One region of the Agrobacterium sp. 22-3639C2 genome, then DNA from elsewhere that is predicted to be linked to it. Evidence: riboswitches for the same ligand, from Rfam matches in the RefSeq annotation. Region 1 holds a riboswitch; each other region holds the start of a gene.
The links. A riboswitch is a leader RNA that binds a small molecule or an ion and turns the genes downstream of it on or off. The one in region 1 is predicted to bind thiamine pyrophosphate.

Region 1 (5,925 bases):
CGCGGTATGATCCGGTTCGAAACGATCAGGAAAACCGCAGTCGCCGAACTCGCCCTGCTCTTCAAAAGGCGCAGACCAGAAATGGCGGCTGGCGCCAACGGTTGCCGAGCCAAGCGCATTGACGGCGACGATGGCCGCCACCTTGTAACCGCCGGAACTGATAGCGCTTGCCGAACCAAGTCCGCCCTTGAAGGTGGCGGTGGTCGCCCCCGTTCCCGCGCCGACTGTTCCAAGCCCGAAGGGCTCCGCACGCGCCGCCCTGAAAGCTGCATAGCCCATCTCGCGATAGGGCGAATGCAGCCCCCACTCCTTGTTGCCACCATTCAACAGATCCATGAGGATCGCCTGCGGCACAATGGGAACACGGGTGGAACCGACTTGCAGGCCACGCCCGATCTCGCGCAGACCGGCCTGAACACCACCCGCCGCATCCAGCCCGAAGGCCGAACCGCCTGAAAGTACGAAGGCATCCACGGTTTCCACCGTCATCGCCGGGTCGAGCAGGCCGGTATCACGACCACCGGGCGCCCCGCCAAGAACCGAACCGGAGGCGATTACGGGTTTTTCGAAAACGATTGCGGTGACGCCGGAGCCGAGTGCAAGATCGGTGACATTGCCGACCAAAATCCCATTGATATCCGTCAGAAGATTATTGCGTGCCGCCATGCCGTTCCCCTTTTCTCCCGGTATCCCGCCGCCACGGGGCACTGTCAACGCAAAAGGTGAATCAGGAAAATACCGCCGTGCCAATCACCGGTGTCGAGGGAATGGCCATATCTCTCGGCTCCAGCGGCCCCGCCACAAAAGCCTGATGCCCGGCCTCAATGGCGCGGGCGAAAGCTTCCGCCATGCCGACCGGGTCACCCGCCCCCGCGACCGCCGTGTTGAGCAGAACGGCATCGTAACCAAGCTCCATCACCGTCACCGCATGTGACGGCCGGCCGATACCGGCATCGACGATCAGCGGCACATCCGGAAAACGCGCCCGCATGGATTTCAGCGCCATCAGATTAAGCGGCCCCATGGCGCTGCCGATCGGCGCGCACCAGGGCATCAGCACCTTGCAACCCGCATCCAGGAGCTTTTCCGCCACGACAAGATCATCAGTCGTATACGGAAAGACTTCGAAACCATCGTCGCAGAGAATTTTCGCCGCTTCGACGAGCGCAAACACATCGGGCTGCAAGGTGTCGTGATGGCCGATGACCTCCAACTTGATCCAGTTGGTGTGAAAAACCTCACGCGCCATCTTCGCCGTCAGCACCGCTTCCTTCACGGTATGGCAGCCAGCCGTATTGGGCAGAATGGAACGATCCAGCTCGCGGATCAGCTCAAAAAACTGGCCACCCTTCTTGCCGCCTGCCGTTTCCCGACGCAGCGAAATCGTCAGAATATCCGTGTTGCTGGCCCGCACTGCATCGGCAAGTACGGCGGGAGACGGATAACGCGCCGTGCCGAGCAGGAGGCGCGACGAGACCTCACGGCCATAAAGCGTCAGCATGGCCTCAACCTCCCTGCATCGGCGAAAGGATTTCGACACGGTCGAACGCCTTCAATCGATAATCGGCGCGCTCTTCCGAATGCACCAGATCGCCATTGACCGCCGTCGCCAGCCACTCGCCTTCATAATCGAGGCTGGTGAGTAACCCGGCCAGCGTCTCGGTGGCGAGATCAAGCTCGTCGCCATTCACCAGAAGTTTCATGATCCTGTTCCTTTCCAGAGATATCTTGGCAGACGATTTCAGCCGCCTGCCGCGCCATCGCCGGCGACAGCAGGAAGCCATGCCGGTGGGCGCCGTTGATGAAGACGGTCCGGCCGTCCTGCGTAACTTTCGGCAGATTGTCGGGATAGGCGGGGCGCACGCCCGTTCCGGTCTCGATGATTTCCGCTTCGCCGAAGGCCGGATGTACGGCATAGGCGGCGTTCAGAAACTCCATCATCGAGCGCGCTGAAATGGCTCCGGCATCCTCTGTCTCGATCATCGTGGCCCCCACCATGAAGCGACCCGGCTCACGCGGCACAATGTAAAGCGGAATGCGCGGATGTAAGAGCCGGACGGCGCGCGACAGGGAAACCTCTGACGTGGCTAGATAGAGCATTTCTCCCCGCACGCCGCGAAGATTGGCAATCTCGCCCACCGCCGCAGCGCCGGTGCAATCCACCACCCGATCGAACGGCTGCTCATCCACCGGAATACCCATATGAAACCGCACGCCCAAGCCGCAAAGCCGCGTATGCAGCGATTTGAGCGCAAGGCGCGGATCGAGATGCCCCTCGCCCGCGAAATAAAGCCCGGAGCGGAACCGCCCGGCAAGGTCAGGCTCCAGAGCGGCGATTTCACCCTCATCCACCCACTGGTATCCAGTTGTTCTGCATGCGAAACGCGAAAGCTCGGCTTTGTCGCGGGCGGGCGCGACGACCAGCGTGCCGTGTCTGATGACAAGGCCGGGGGTCGCCTCATCCCACCAGTCGAGAGCCGCCTGGCCGAGCGTTAGTACCGCCTCGTCCGCACTTTCACGCTCGCACCAGGGTGCCAGCATTCCGCCCGCATAAAAGGATGCGCCGCGCGAGGCTTCAGCATTGCGCTCCGAAACCTCCACGGTTGCGCCGCGCCGCGCCAGTTCGAAGGCCGCCGTCAGACCGGCGACCCCCGTTCCCTTAACAAGGACACGCATGCTACTGGCCGTCTGCCGGGGTCGCGAGCGGCATGTAAAGCTCGCCACCTTCCTTGAAGCGCGCGGCCATGGCCTCCAGCCCTTCCTTCTGCGCCTCGGCGCGGATGTCGTGGGAAATCCGCATTGAGCAGAATTTCGGCCCGCACATGGAGCAAAAATGCGCGACCTTGTGCGCCTCCTTCGGCAGGGTCTCGTCATGGAAGGAGCGCGCCGTGTCCGGATCCAGCGACAGGTTGAACTGGTCTTCCCAACGGAACTCGAACCTTGCACGCGACAGCGCATCGTCCCGCACCTGTGCTGCCGGATGGCCCTTGGCGAGATCGGCCGCGTGAGCCGCGATCTTGTAGGTGATGACACCGACCTTCACGTCGTTACGATCAGGCAGACCGAGATGTTCCTTCGGCGTGACATAGCAGAGCATCGCCGTGCCAAACCAGCCGATCATCGCTGCCCCGATGCCGGAAGTGATGTGGTCGTAACCGGGGGCGATATCGGTCGTTAGCGGCCCAAGCGTATAGAAGGGCGCCTCACCGCAGGTCTTCAACTGCTTGTCCATGTTCTCCTTGATCTTGTGCATCGGCACATGGCCGGGGCCCTCGATCATGACCTGGCAATCCTTCGCCCATGCGATCTGTGTCAACTCACCGAGCGTCTCCAGCTCGGCAAATTGCGCGGCGTCGTTGGCGTCGGCAATCGAACCGGGCCGCAACCCGTCACCCAGCGAGAAGGAAACATCATAGGCACGGCAGATGTCGCAGATCTCGTCGAAATGCTCGTAGAGGAAGCTTTCCTTGTGATGATGCAGACACCACTTGGCCATAATCGACCCGCCGCGTGAGACGATACCGGTGACACGGTTGACGGTAAGCGGAATGTAATGCAGCCGAACACCGGCATGGATGGTGAAATAATCCACGCCTTGCTCCGCCTGTTCGATCAACGTGTCGCGGAACACTTCCCAGTTCAGGTCCTCTGCAATGCCGTTGACCTTCTCCAGCGCCTGATAAAGCGGCACTGTGCCGATCGGTACCGGCGAATTGCGGATGATCCATTCGCGGATATTGTGGATGTTGCGCCCGGTCGAAAGGTCCATGACGGTATCGGCACCCCAGCGGATCGCCCAGACCATCTTCTCCACCTCTTCGGCCATGGAGGAGGTGACGGCGGAATTTCCGATATTGGCGTTGATCTTGACCAGAAAATTACGGCCGATGATCATCGGCTCAAGCTCGGGGTGATTGATGTTGGCCGGGATGATGGCGCGACCCGATGCGACTTCCTGACGGACGAACTCTGGCGTCACATAATCGGGTATCTGCGCACCGAAACTCTCGCCATCACGAGCCAGCTTCTCCTTCGCCGCTTCGCGCCCCAGATTTTCGCGGATGGCGATGAACTCCATTTCCGGCGTGATGATGCCTGCCCGCGCATAGGCAAGCTGCGTTACGGCTTTTCCTTCCGTGGCCCTCAGCGGCTGGTGGCGCACGGCGAATTCCGGCGTCAGGCGCTCGCCAGTGGCAAAGCCGTTATCCTCCGGTTTGACGTGCCGACCGTCGTAAGCCGCGACATCGCCGCGCGCTACAACCCAGTCGCGACGCAGGCGCGGCAGACCCTTTTCGATCAGAACGTTATGCAATGGATCGGTATAGGGGCCTGAGGAATCATAGACCGTGACCGGCGGTTCTCCCGCCGTCGGGTGGACGGCGATTTCGCGCATCGGCACGCGAATTTGCGGATGCAAAATTCCGGTTTTGTGGATTTTCGTGGAGGCGGGATGCGGCCCGGTTGTGACGACAAGCGGGATATTCTTGGCAACGATATTCATCATGAGGCTCCAAAGTTTGACAGTGGAGACCCAGTTCGAGCCGGAATGATGGAAAATACCGACGCGTCGGCAGCGCAAGTTACACGCAATCCGACCTTCGGTCTTTGCACCGTCCCTACGCCAGTATGAACTGGATCAGGTTCAACGGGTCACTGCGCATAAAAGCAGAATCTCAGCCCCTTGACGGGACACCCCTGGTGAATGGACACAAGAGAAAACACCGCCCGACATTTGTCAAGGGTGCTGCTGATGGCTGGCAAAGGTGGACGAACAACAAAAGCGCCGTTAGCGGTAATTAACCTAACGGTTTAGGCGAATATTATCGTTTTCAAATTAACGATAAGCACAAACCATCCTGATGTTAAATTCATGGGAGATAAGTCGGAATGAATGCGACTATTCGTGAAATACTGGCAAAATTCGGCCAGCTTCCTACCCCCGTCGATACGATTGAAAACGAAGCAGATCTTTATGCAGCAGGTCTTTCTTCCTTTGCCTCGGTGCAATTGATGCTGGGTATCGAGGAAGCTTTCGATATCGAATTCCCCGACAACCTCTTGAACCGCAAGTCCTTTGCCAGCATCAAGGCCATTGAAGACACCGTTAAGCTCATTCTGGATGGTAAAGAGGCAGCCTGATGAATGTGACCGTTGCGCCGCAGGATGAAACGCTGTCCGCGCGCGCAAGCCGCGTCGCAGCAATTGCCGCCAAACACGCGGACGAGGTGGACGTCACCGGTCGCTTCCCGGAGGAAGCCGTCAAGGCGCTGAGACAAGAGCGCCTTCTCGCCATTCAGGTCCCGTCCTCTCTTGGTGGCGAAGGCGCATCCATACAGCAAATCGCCGATATCTGCGCCCGGCTTGGCCAGGCCTGTTCGGCAACCGCGATGATTTTCGCCATGCACCACATCAAGGCATCGAGCCTTGTGGAACACGGCGAGACAAGCCCATGGCATGCGGGCTTCATGAGCCGCATCGCAAGCGAACAGCTTCTGCTCGCATCGGCCACGACCGAAGGCGGAATCGGCGGCAATCTGCGCAATTCCATCTGCGCGATTGAGGTCGAAGGAGACATCTGCCGGCTGGAGAAGGACGCCACCGTCATTTCCTACGGCAGCAATGCGGATGCCATCCTCATCACCTCGCGCGCCCACAAGGATGCCGCCCCGGCCGATCAGGTGATGACCGTCTTCCTGAAAGATCAGTACAGGCTCGAGAAGACCCATGTCTGGGACACACTCGGCATGCGCGGCACCTGTTCGGACGGTTTCCTGTTCCGCGGCGAGGCGCCGGCGGTGCAGATATTCCCAAAACCCTTTGCGGAAATCGCCGCGCAATCCATGCTTGCAAGCTCGCATCTTCTGTGGAGCGCCGTTTGGTATGGCATCGCGTCGGATGCGGTGCTGCGCGCGCAATCCTTCGTCA
Region 2 (5,925 bases), on a different contig from region 1:
CGCTGAAAACCGAAGCGGAACTGACGGTGAAACCGATCACATGGTTTCCGCATGCGCCGACGCTCGCCAATTACATGCAGGCCTTTTCCGACCAGCCGCTGCACCTCTTCCTGTTCAACAGCTTCATGGTCGCGCTGCTTTCCACGGCACTCACAATTCTGATTTCGGTGCTGGCAGCCTATGCGCTGGCGCGGCTCGATCTCAAGTACCGGGCGCTGATCCTCTCGCTCATCATCGCCGTTTCTACATTCCCGCTGGTAACGCTGCTGGTGCCTCTGTTCGAGATCATGCGTGCGCTCAACCTGCTCAATAGCTGGACCGCTCTTATACTGCCTTACACCGTGCTCTCCCTGCCGGTCTGCACGCTGATGCTGGTGTCCTTCTTCGAAAGCATCCCGCGCGATCTGGAAAACGCCGCCATGATTGATGGCTGCACCCGCATCGGTGCGCTGTTCAAGGTTGTCGTGCCGCTATGCGCGCCGGGTGTCTTCACCGCCGGTATTCTCGCTTTCGTGAACGCCTGGGACGAATTCCTGCTGGCGCTCTCCTTCAATTCCAATCCGGCACTGCGCACGCTGCCGGTCGGCATCCAGCTTTACCAGGGTGAGTTCGCTTTCCCCTGGCCCGTCATCTCGGCGGCGCTGGTGGTCGGCATCGTCCCGGTTGCGATCCTGATCGTCATCTTTCAGGAGCGCGTCGTCTCCGGTCTCACCGCCGGCGGTCTCAAGGGTTAAACAGGTACAGTCATGCAATTCGAAAAGACCAGAGACGGCTTCACGCTTGCGATTGGCAGCCACACCATTCTTTCTCATTCGCCTGAGAACCCGGCTTTCTTCGCCGGTTTGGGCAAGGAGCGGATGGATATGTATCGCGGCAATTTCGATATCGAGGACTATGTCATCGAACGAACTGCGCTCCGCCACGCCGAAGTCAGTGGCGACAGCGTTACGCTGTCTTCCGCACCCGGGCAGGCCGCGCGCCTTCATCTGGCCCTGGATGGAAATGCCATCAGGGTCACGACGCTGGATGAAACCATCAATCGGCTGTGGCTGCGGATCGTCGCAGATGAGGACGAACATGTCTGGGGCGGTGGCGAACAGATGTCCTATTTCGACATGCGCGGCCGCCGCTTTCCGCTCTGGACCTCCGAACCCGGTGTCGGCCGCGACAAGACCGCTGAAATCACCTTCAAGGCTGACGTCAGCGGCAAGGCGGGTGGCGATTATTACAACACCAATTACCCGCAGCCGACCTATCTGTCGTCGCGCAAATATGCGCTGCATGTGGAAACCAGCGCCTATTCGGTCTTCGATTTCCGCAACGAAGATTTCCACGAAGTCGAGATCTGGGCGATCCCCGAAAGGATCGAGTTTTTCACTGGCGATCGTTTCACCGATATCGTTTCCGCCCTCTCGCTGCGGTTCGGACGCCAGCCGGAACTACCGGGGTGGGTCTATAGCGGCGCGATCATCGGGTTAAAGGATGGCGCCAACTCCTTTGCCCGGCTGGAAAAAATCCGCGCTGCCGGAACCAAGGTCTCCGGCCTGTGGTGCGAGGACTGGGTGGGGCTTCGCCAGACATCCTTCGGCGCCCGGCTATTCTGGGACTGGCAGGCCAATGAGGCGCGTTATCCGCATCTGCGTCAGAAGATCGCCGAGCTTGCCGATCAGGGCATTCGTTTTCTGGGATACGTGAACCCCTATCTCTGCGTCGACGGCCCGCTTTTTCCGGAGGCGGAGGCGGCCGGTTATTTCGCCACCGGCGCGGACGGCAAGACGGCGCTCGTGGATTTCGGCGAGTTCGATTGTGGCGTGGTCGATTTCACCAATCCGGCCGCAGCCGAGTGGTTTTCCGAAGAGATCATCGGCAAGAACATGCTTGATTTCGGCCTTTCCGGCTGGATGGCCGATTTCGGCGAATATCTGCCGATCGACATCACGCTATCGAACGGCATCGACGCCAAGCTGATGCACAATGCCTGGCCGACGCTCTGGGCAGAGGTCAACGCCAAGGCCGTTGAAAGCCGCGGCAAAACCGGCGAAGCGCTGTTCTTCATGCGCGCGGGCTTTACCGGTGTGCAAGCCCACTGCCCGCTGCTGTGGGGCGGTGACCAGTCCGTCGATTTCTCCCGCCATGACGGTCTCGTCACTGTCATATGCGGTGCGCTGTCCTCCGGTCTTCTCGGTAATGCCTATCACCATTCCGATATTGGCGGTTATACCAGCCTGTTCGGCAATGTCAGAACCCCGGAACTCATCATGCGCTGGACGGAGATGGCAGCCTTTACTCCTGTCATGCGAACCCATGAGGGCAATCGCCCGCGCGACAATCTCCAGATCGATCAGGACGAGACCGTTCTTGGCCATTTTGCCCGCATGACGGCAATCTATGTCGCACTCGCCCCCTATCTGAAATCGCTTTCCACTGAAGCGGCCGAAAACGGCCTGCCGGTACAGCGCCCGCTTTTCCTGCATCACGAGAACGACCGGCAGACCTATGCCATTCAGGACAGCTATCTCTACGGGGCCGACATGCTGGTCGCACCAGTGTGGAAGGCGGGGGAGACGCAGCGCACGCTTTACCTTCCGGGCGATGGGGAATGGATGCATCTTTGGAGTGGCGCGCGGTATTTTGGCGGGCACGAGATCACCGTGGAGGCTCCGATAGGCCAGCCGGCTGTGTTCTACCGCGCTGAAACGCGCTTTACTGCGTTATTTGAACGGCTTCGTAATATCGCTTGAAGCATCACCTTCCGGCCATTTCCAAAAAACGCCGCAGATATTGCGGCGTTCAACCGATGCTTTAACAGGCCTAGCTAGACGGCCATCAGCCCGTCAGGCGTGGTGATGTAATGGCTTTCTTGAACAGCACCGTCATCGCGTCGCTGATGCCCTGGGACGGGCTGACTTCGAAGTACAGACCCGGGGAAGCGCAGCTCTGCATGCGTGAGCCAATTTCCGCCTGAAAGGGCTTGATCCAGCTATTATACCAGTCATTCGTCGGCAGCGGCAGATAGGTGGTATAAAGCACCGCGATACGAAAACCCTTTTCCTTCAGTTTCGTACAGTCTTTGATGTCGATCGGCTCCTGACAGCGGCCTCCCGTCAGTTTTTTCGTACAGGAGGACGGCTTGTAACTGTCGCCCACCCCGTCTGAAACAAAGAAAATAACCTTATCCGGGTTCGCCGAGCTTGCGCCCGTGCCCGAACTGCCGACCTTATCTCCAATCTGGATCAGTGCCCGGTCGAAATCTGTTTGCTGGTCGTTGTTGTATCCCTGATAGGGGATTGACATCAGGTTGATTTCACCAGCTTTTTTCTTTGCTGCGTCCAGATCCGATGTCAGCGAAACGACCTCAAGCAGCTTGGTATCTTCCGCCCGTTCCCCGAAGGTATAGACGGCCATGCGATATTGATTGCTGCTTTTGCGCGTGGACTTTGCCGTGTCCATCAGGCTGGCGGTTGCCTTGGCAACCACGTCGATACGCGTCGTAACCCCGAGTTTCTTGGCCTTGAAGTAATAGCTGTTCGGGTCTGCCACGCCGTCCTTCACGATGTGGCAGGCAAAAGCGCATTTATCGCCAGTATTCGCAACCAGGGTGGCAACATCCGTGGGTGTCGCGCCCACTCCCATGGAGGGCGTATTATCAAGCAGAAGATAGAAATCGCTGAAGGTTTCCGTTTCGTATTTGGCCGTGGCCGTGCCGGCAACCGAAACGAAATCCTTCCCCAGAAGCCCTGAGAGGGTCGTGCTGACCGACGCCTTGAAGCTGACGGACGACTCGACCACATTGCCGTGCTTGATCACCGAAACATCGACCGAGGTAATGGTGTAGTCCGCGTCGCCGCGCTGATTGCCATCGAAGAATGCCCGGGCTTCTTCATTGCCGACGGGAATGACACCGTCCCCCGACATCTTCTTTGCCGCCTGAACACTTGCGGACATATCGGCGACTGCCGCCAGAGCCGCGGAATCCGCTGCCTGCTGCAGATCGGCTTTGACCGACATGCCGCGCGTAATATCGAGCGCCATACCGGCAGCCCCGCACAGAGGCACCATGAGCAGCGCGGTCAGAATGCCAAAATTTCCAGATTTCTCTCGCCAGAAGTTTTTCAAGTTCGCCCCCAACCAATCTGGGAGCTGAAGCTAATACAGCGGAATTGAAAAGCGGTTTCAATAAATAACTAATTTTTGATAAACTTAATATAATCAATAACTAATATGTTCGCGGCAAATTCGCCAATATTCTCGTTAACTTTCAAAGTTGACATTACTTCAAAACCCTCCTAGCAAAACAGTCTCTTCCGAGGGGAGCACCTGACGGTGCTGAGATGGCGATGAGCCGGACCCTTGAACCTGATCCGGGTCATGCCGGCGTAGGAACGGAAACTGTAGCGCGTTTGCGTTACTGCCCTTTCTCTTCTCCGCTTTGCCCGGATCTCCGTGATCGCCACAGCTGGAGACCGAACGATGATGATGAAACATCCTTCCCTTCGTATACGGTACGGCTGCGTCTGAGTCCCGGCCGATGCGTGCCTCCCATGCGCTGAAGGGCGTCGTTCTTATTCTGATTGTCTGGCAGCTGGGCATCTGGCTGTTTGCACCGCCCCGCTACATCCTGCCCTCGCCCGCCGATGTTGCCGCAGCACTCCTGCGCCAGCCAGCCTTCCTGTTCGGACAGGCCATGGTGACATCAGGTGAAATGGCTGTCGGGCTTGCGGCTGGCATTGCCGCCGGCATTCTCGTTGCCTTTACGATTGCCGCCGTCCCGCGTTTTGGCCGCCTCGTCTGGCCCATGGTTCTCGTGTTGCAGGCATTTCCGGTCTTCGTGCTGGCCCCTATTCTCGTACTCTGGTTCGGTTTCGGCATGGCCTCGAAAGTTGTCATGACGGCGATCATCATCTTTTTTCCCGTCGCTTCAGCCTTCACCGACGGCCTCAACCGCACGGATCGGACAATCCTCGATGCCGCCTCGCTGACGGAGGCGAGCCACTGGCAAATCCTCACCCGGCTGCGTGTGCCGCTGGCGCTTCCCGCACTCATTTCCGGGCTGAGGGTCGCAGCTCCGCTCGCCCCGCTCGGCGCGGTCATTGGCGAATGGGTGGGCGCCTCCGCCGGGCTCGGTTTTGTCATGATCCAGTCCAATGCCCGCATGCAGACCGACACAATGTTCGCCGCCATGACTATTCTCGCCGTCATGGCGGTGCTGCTGCGGCTTGTCGTCGACCGGGCAACGGCCAACCTCGCCCCCTGGGCCAAAGAAACAGACCACGTCATTCCTTTCAAATATTTGCGGAGACTTTCGGCACCATGAAACGAACTCTTCTTTCCCTCGTCGTCGCGGCAGCAAGCGTGTTTGCGCCCGTGCAATCGCAGGCGGCCGACAAGCTTACCGTGTTGCTGGAATGGTTCGTGAACCCGGACCACGCTCCGATGGTGATCGCCAAGGAACGCGGCCTGTTCGCAGATGCCGGGCTGGACGTTGAGCTGGTTCCGCCCGCAGACCCATCCGCCGTACCGCGTCTGGTCTCGGCAAAGCAGGCCGATATCGGTGTACACTATCAGCCGAACCTCTATCTCGACCACGATGCAGGGCTGCCGCTCGTCCGTTTCGGCACGCTGGTGGAAACCCCGCTGAACACCGTCACCGTTCTGGCCGACGGGCCGATCAAGAGCCTGAAGGACCTGAAAGGCAAGAAGGTCGGCTTCTCGGTTTCCGGTTTCGAGGATGCGATGCTGAAGCGCATGCTGGAGAAGGAGGGACTGACAAAGGACGATGTTGAACTGGTCAACGTCAATTTCTCACTCTCGCCATCCCTGATCGCCGGCAAGGTCGATGCCACGCTTGGCGGTTTCCGCAATTTCGAACTGACGCAGATGAAGCTTGAAGGCCACGAAGGCCGCTCGTTCTTCCCCGAGGAACAT
Region 3 (5,925 bases), 160 kb from region 1:
CGGATAGCCTGTCCGGCGGCGAAGCGCGGCGCGCGGCCCTTGCCCGCGTCATGGCGCCTGAACCCGATATTCTGATGCTGGACGAGCCGACCAACCATCTGGACCTGCCCACCATCGAATGGCTTGAAGGCGAGTTGCAGCAGACGCGTAGCGCGCTGGTGCTGATCTCGCACGACAGGCGTTTTCTGGAGAAGGTTTCGACCTCGACCGTGTGGCTGGATCGCGGCCAGTCCCGTCGTCTCAATCGCGGTTTTGCGCATTTCGAGGAATGGCGCGACAAGGTGCTGGAAGAGGAAGAGCTGGAGCAGCACAAGCTCGGCAAGGCCATCGAGCGTGAAGAACACTGGATGCGTTACGGCGTGACCGCGAGACGCAAGCGCAACATGCGCCGCGTGGGCGAGCTTCAGGCAATGCGTGCGGACTATCGCGGCCACAAGGGACCGCAGGGCAGCGTGCAGGCGACGGCTGCGGAGGTGCGGGAATCCGGCAAACTGGTCATCGAGGCAGACGCAATCACCAAGTCTTACGGCGAGCGCGTGATCATCGCGCCGTTTTCGCTACGGGTGCATCGCGGTGATTGCATCGGTCTCGTCGGGCCGAACGGTGCCGGCAAGACAACGCTTTTGAAGATGCTGACCGGCCAGCTTCAGCCCGATAGCGGCACGGTAAAGCTCGGCACCAATCTGGAAATCGCGACGCTTGACCAGAAGCGCGAGGATCTCAATCCAAACGATACGCTCGCTCATTACCTCACCGACGGTCGCGGCGACAATTTGCTGGTCAATGGCGAGTTGAAACATGTGACGGGTTACATGAAGGACTTCCTGTTCCAGCCGGAACAGGCCCGCACGCCCATCCGCAACCTCTCCGGTGGTGAGCGCGCCCGTCTTATTCTTGCGCGCATTCTGGCGCGGCCTACCAACCTGCTGATCCTTGACGAGCCGACCAACGATCTCGATATCGAAACGCTCGATCTGTTGCAGGAAATCGTTGCGGGCTTTTCCGGCACGGTCATTCTCGTCAGCCACGACCGCGATTTCCTCGACCGTACCGTCACCTCCACAATCGCGCCCGCCAATCCGGACCAGCCGGATGGACGCTGGATCGAATATGCCGGCGGCTATTCGGACATGATGGCGCAACGCAAGGGTGCCGCAGAAGAAAAGCGCAAGGCGGAGAAGCAGGAAAAGGCAAAGACCACCCCTTCCGCCTCCGCGTCGCAGGACCCTTCAAAGGCCAAGGGCAAGCTTTCTTTCAAGCAAAAATTTGCGCTCGAAAACCTTCCAAAGGAGATGGAGAAGGCGCAGGGCGAAATCGCCAAGCGTGAGCAGCGCATGGCCGACCCCAATCTGTTCACCAAGGACCCGGCTACCTTCAATACGCTGGCGCAGGAAATGACAAAGCTGCGCGAAAAGCTCGAAGCCATGGAAGAGGAATGGCTGGAGCTGGAGATGCTGCGCGAGGAAATTGAAGGGTGACTTGGTCGCGATTTCTTGACTGAGGTCTCATCCACCTTTGACAGGGAGGCGGAATTGCCGTTTCCTGTGCGGGTTCGGAGGAGTTCAGAAAATGCGCATGATCTTCGTCAATCTGCCGGTCAAGAATATCGAGACATCGAGAAGCTTCTTCACGGCTCTCGGTTTCACCTTCAATCCGGAATATTCGGATGACCGCACGCTCTGCATGATCGTTGAGGAGAACATCTTCGTGATGCTTCTTCAGGAGGAGCGTTTTCGCGATTTCATCAATGGCGATATCGCCGACGCCACACGCAGCACCGAGGTCCTGACCTGTCTCACAGCGGGAAGCCGTGAGGAAATCGACCGGATGATCGAAACGGCGCTTGCCTCCGGTGGCAACACCTGGAAACCGGTTCAGGATCACGGTTTCATGTATGCCGGTAGTTTTCAGGATCCCGACGGCCATGTCTGGGAACTGGTGCACATGGTGCAGCAGGCCTGACGGCAGCCATCTTGCCAATCAGAGACAGCGGGACTACATCATCATCTTGATCTAACGGGGTGTCTTTTGTGCTTGCGTGCAAAAGGCTGAGAGGCTTGCCAACCCGAAGAACCTGATCCGGTTCATACCGGCGGAGGGATTAGACGGCTTAAGGCAAGCGGCTATTTCCCTTTTCGTTTTTTGAGGAGATACCCGTGCGCCGTCGTCTTTTCCTGAATTCCCTCGTTGCCGTTTCGTTGTTTCTGCCCGGTCTTGCCACTGCTCAGGACAGACAGGAACTGACTGTCTACACCTATGAAAGCTTCGTTTCCGAATGGGGTCCCGGCCCCAAGGTGAAAGAGGCCTTCGAGAAAGTGTGCAATTGCACGGTCAATTTCGTCGGTGTGGCGGATGGCGTGGCGCTGCTCAACCGCCTGAAGCTTGAAGGGGCGGCGTCGAAGGCGGATGTCGTTGTTGGTCTCGACACCAATCTGGTCGCGGAAGCGAAACAGACCGGCCTCTTCGATATCAGCGGTATCGATGCATCGGCGGCCAAGGTGCCGGGCGGTTACAAGGACGACGTTTTCGTCCCTTACGACTACGGTCATTTCGCCGTTGTCTATGACACGCAGACGATAAAAAATCCGCCGACGAGCCTGAAGGATCTGGTGGACGGCGATCCTTCACAGAAAATCGCCATTCAGGACCCGCGCACCTCCACGCCGGGGCTTGGCCTGCTGCTCTGGGTGAAGTCCGTTTACGGCGACAAGGCACCGGAAGCCTGGGCGAAGCTCCGGAAGCGCATTCTCACCGTCACGCCGGGCTGGTCGGAATCCTATGGCCTTTTCACCAAGGGTGAGGTGCCGATGGTGCTCTCCTACACCACGTCGCCTGCCTATCACATGGTCTCGGAAAAGACGGATCGCTATCAGGCCGCGGGTTTTTCCGAGGGGCACTACATTCAGATCGAGGTTTCCGGCCTTCTCAAAAACGCGCCGCACAAGGAACTGGCGAAGCAGTTCCTCGCTTTCACGCTCACATCAGGATTTCAGGATGCCATTCCGGAAAACAACTGGATGATGCCGGTCGCGGCAACGTCCACGCCCCTGCCCGAGGCATTTTCCAAACTCGTCGTACCGCAGAAGACCTTCCTGATGGACCCGGAAGAGGTGGCGAAGAACCGCAAGGCCTGGATCGATGAATGGCTTGCGGCCATGAGCATGAACTGAGCAAGAGGCACGCCCGCGCATGATGCTGCGTCGCGACTACAGATGGTCGATCATTGGCGGAACGGCGGCGTTTGCCGCCGTTTTCCTGTTCATGGCGCTTGCTGTCTCAGCACTCCTGTCTTTCGATGCCGGCACATCCGCCGCCGGAATCGTGGATGCCTACACGCTGCGCATCCTGCGCTTCACGCTCTATCAGGCAACGTTGTCCACTGTTCTTTCCATTGTTCTCGGCCTGCCGGTGGCGCTTGCGCTCTCCCGCAGACAGGATTTTCCGGGGCGGATTTGGATTATCAGGTTGATGGCTGTGCCGATGGGGCTGCCGGTCATCGTCGGCGCCTTCGGCATCATCACGATCTGGGGCAGGCAGGGTGTTTTGAATACTGCCCTTGTTTTTGCCGGTGCGGAGCAGCCCTTCAGTATTTACGGCCTCTCCGGCATTCTCGTCGCCCATGTGTTTTTCAATCTGCCGCTTGCGGTGCGGCTGATGCTGGCCGGGCTGGAGCGGATTCCGGGCGAATATTGGCGGATGGCGGCAAGTCTTGGCATGGGGCCGGTTTCGGTTTTCCGCTTCATCGAGTGGCCGGCCGTCTCGCGGCTTGTTCCCGGTATTGCCGGGCTTGTCTTCATGCTGTGCGCCACCAGCTTCACGCTAGTGCTTCTGCTGGGCGGTGGACCGGCGGCAACGACACTTGAGGTCGCAATCTATCAGGCGCTGCGGTTTGATTTCGATCCGCAACGGGCAATCGCGCTTTCGGTTTTGCAGATTGCAATCACAGCAGTTCTGCTCGGCCTTCTTGCCTTTTTGCCATTGCCCGAGGCGGAAATTGCCTCGCTTGGCCGCCCTGTTCGCCGTTTCGACGGCAAGCGTGTTGGCGCGCGCCTGTGGGACGGAGCGGCAATCATTTTTGCGGTTCTGCTGGTCGGCCTGCCGCTTGTTGCCATAACCGTCTCGGGTTTGGGGGCCGATCTGCCGCGTCTTTTGTCCGCGCCGATCTTCCTGCGTGCGGCGGCGACCAGCCTTGCAATCGCTGCGCTCTCCGCAACTCTCGTCGTGCTCTGCTGCTTTGCGATCATCGGTGCGCGACAGGCCGTGGGTTCCAAACGGCGCGCGGCTCAACCCTTGCGCCTTTTGTCCGCCACGCTCGGGGCGGGGTCATCGCTGGTGCTGCTGGTGCCGCCCGTCGTGCTGGGAAGCGGGTGGTTCCTGTTGCTGCGGCCCTTTGGAGATGTCAGTTTTTATGCTCCCGTTCTCGTGGCGCTCATCAACATGCTGATGGCGTTGCCGCTTGCCATGCGGGTGCTGGAGCCAGCCTTCACCAGCCATTTTTTACGCACGTCCCGGCTCTCCGCCAGCCTTGGGCTTCAGGGACTGACGCGGCTGCGGTTCGCCGATCTGCCGGTACTGCGGCGGCCGCTGCTGATGGCGTTTTCCTTTGCCATGGCTCTGTCGCTCGGTGATCTCGGGGCGGTCGCCCTGTTCGGATCGGAAAATTTCGTCACGTTGCCATGGCTGGTCTATAGCAATATGGGCAGCTACCGCTCCAATGATGCAGCCGGATACGCGTTCATCCTTGGCGTCGTCTGCCTGCTGCTTGCCGCGGGCGGCGTTTCACGGCAATCCCAATCAGCAAGGGCGAGCATATGACGGGTGACGAATTTGCCGTGGGGCTGGACAAGGTCAGGCTGCGGCTCGGGACGCAGGATTTCGATCTCGATTGTACATTCCCGCAAGGCCAGATGACCGCCGTTGTCGGTGCCTCCGGTTCTGGCAAGTCGACGCTCCTCAATCTCATCGCCGGTTTTGAATTGCCCGATTCCGGGCGCGTCCTGATCGGCGGGCGGGACATGAAGGCGCTCGATCCTTCCGAACGACCGGTCTCCTCGATCTTCCAGGATAATAATCTTTTCGCCCATCTCGATATCTTCACCAATGTCGCGCTCGGCATCAGCCCCGGGTTGAAGCTGCGGGCGGAAGACAGGCAGAGGATCGACGTGGCGCTCACACGCGTTGGTCTTGCGGGTTTTGACAAACGTTTGCCGGGCACGCTTTCCGGCGGGGAAAGGCAAAGGGCGGCGCTGGCGCGTGCGCTGGTCCGGAAAAAACCGGTCATGCTGCTGGACGAGCCTTTCGCGGCGCTCGATCCGGGGCTGCGGGCGGGCATGACCTCCCTGCTTCTCGACTTGCATGCCGAAACAAAAAATACGGCGATTATTGTTACGCACCATCCAGACGACATAAAAAAGCTGGCGCAGCGGGTGGTTTTTCTTGATCGTGGCCGCGTTGTCTATGCTGGCTCGACCACAGATTTCTTCGCCACACAAAATGTGAAGGCGGTCGACAGTTTTCTGAACGGCTGATCGCCTTATTTTCGACGCGTGCCGCTGGCAATCGCTTTAGATAACTTCAATGGCGTTAATTTGCACTTGCCAGTTTCAAGTCGTTGCCCGAGAAAAGACGAGAATTATTGCGTTCTTAAGGAATATTCCGGACTTGATGGATCGTTTTTACCGTTTCGACATTCATGGCTCGTTGGGGCGAATCTGTTATTCTGGTCTGCAATTAACGGATGATCAGGAACGTTAGGGGCAGGCATAGAGAATGAGAAATAGCATGACTGCGCAGTGGAGGCTTTTCTCCCGTTCAGGCCTTCGCCGTTCGGGCAGGATGGCTGCCGTGTGTTCCGTGCTGACGGCGTCTGCCGTATTCCTGTCATCGTGTCAGTCTCTTTTCAGCCCGGCCTACCAGTCCACCTTG

Region 2: it holds a riboswitch for thiamine pyrophosphate, as region 1 does, so the genes downstream of both, ACQZ6D_RS10040 (ABC transporter permease) here and thiC (phosphomethylpyrimidine synthase ThiC) in region 1, are expected to answer to the same signal.
Region 3: it holds a riboswitch for thiamine pyrophosphate, as region 1 does, so the genes downstream of both, thiB (thiamine ABC transporter substrate binding subunit) here and thiC (phosphomethylpyrimidine synthase ThiC) in region 1, are expected to answer to the same signal.

The regions. Positions count from the first base shown of each region.
Region 1 covers NZ_JBNWDB010000006.1:355,654-361,578, reverse strand. The annotation lists gene ACQZ6D_RS24935 (P1 family peptidase) at 1-666, opposite strand, end outside; gene ACQZ6D_RS24930 (thiazole synthase) at 728-1,501, opposite strand; gene thiS (sulfur carrier protein ThiS) at 1,506-1,703, opposite strand; gene thiO (glycine oxidase ThiO) at 1,672-2,676, opposite strand; gene thiC (phosphomethylpyrimidine synthase ThiC) at 2,678-4,501, opposite strand; TPP riboswitch at 4,596-4,707, opposite strand; gene ACQZ6D_RS24910 (acyl carrier protein) at 4,888-5,139, shown strand; gene ACQZ6D_RS24905 (acyl-CoA dehydrogenase family protein) at 5,139-5,925, shown strand, end outside.
Region 2 covers NZ_JBNWDB010000002.1:503,838-509,762, forward strand. The annotation lists gene ACQZ6D_RS10025 (carbohydrate ABC transporter permease) at 1-734, shown strand, start outside; gene ACQZ6D_RS10030 (alpha-glucosidase) at 747-2,741, shown strand; gene ACQZ6D_RS10035 (TadE/TadG family type IV pilus assembly protein) at 2,827-4,116, opposite strand; TPP riboswitch at 4,298-4,400, shown strand; gene ACQZ6D_RS10040 (ABC transporter permease) at 4,529-5,314, shown strand; gene ACQZ6D_RS10045 (ABC transporter substrate-binding protein) at 5,311-5,925, shown strand, end outside.
Region 3 covers NZ_JBNWDB010000006.1:195,775-201,699, forward strand. The annotation lists gene ACQZ6D_RS24195 (ABC-F family ATP-binding cassette domain-containing protein) at 1-1,478, shown strand, start outside; gene ACQZ6D_RS24200 (VOC family protein) at 1,570-1,962, shown strand; TPP riboswitch at 2,008-2,118, shown strand; gene thiB (thiamine ABC transporter substrate binding subunit) at 2,157-3,170, shown strand; gene thiP (thiamine/thiamine pyrophosphate ABC transporter permease ThiP) at 3,190-4,815, shown strand; gene ACQZ6D_RS24215 (thiamine ABC transporter ATP-binding protein) at 4,812-5,528, shown strand; gene ACQZ6D_RS24220 (M48 family metalloprotease) at 5,836-5,925, shown strand, end outside.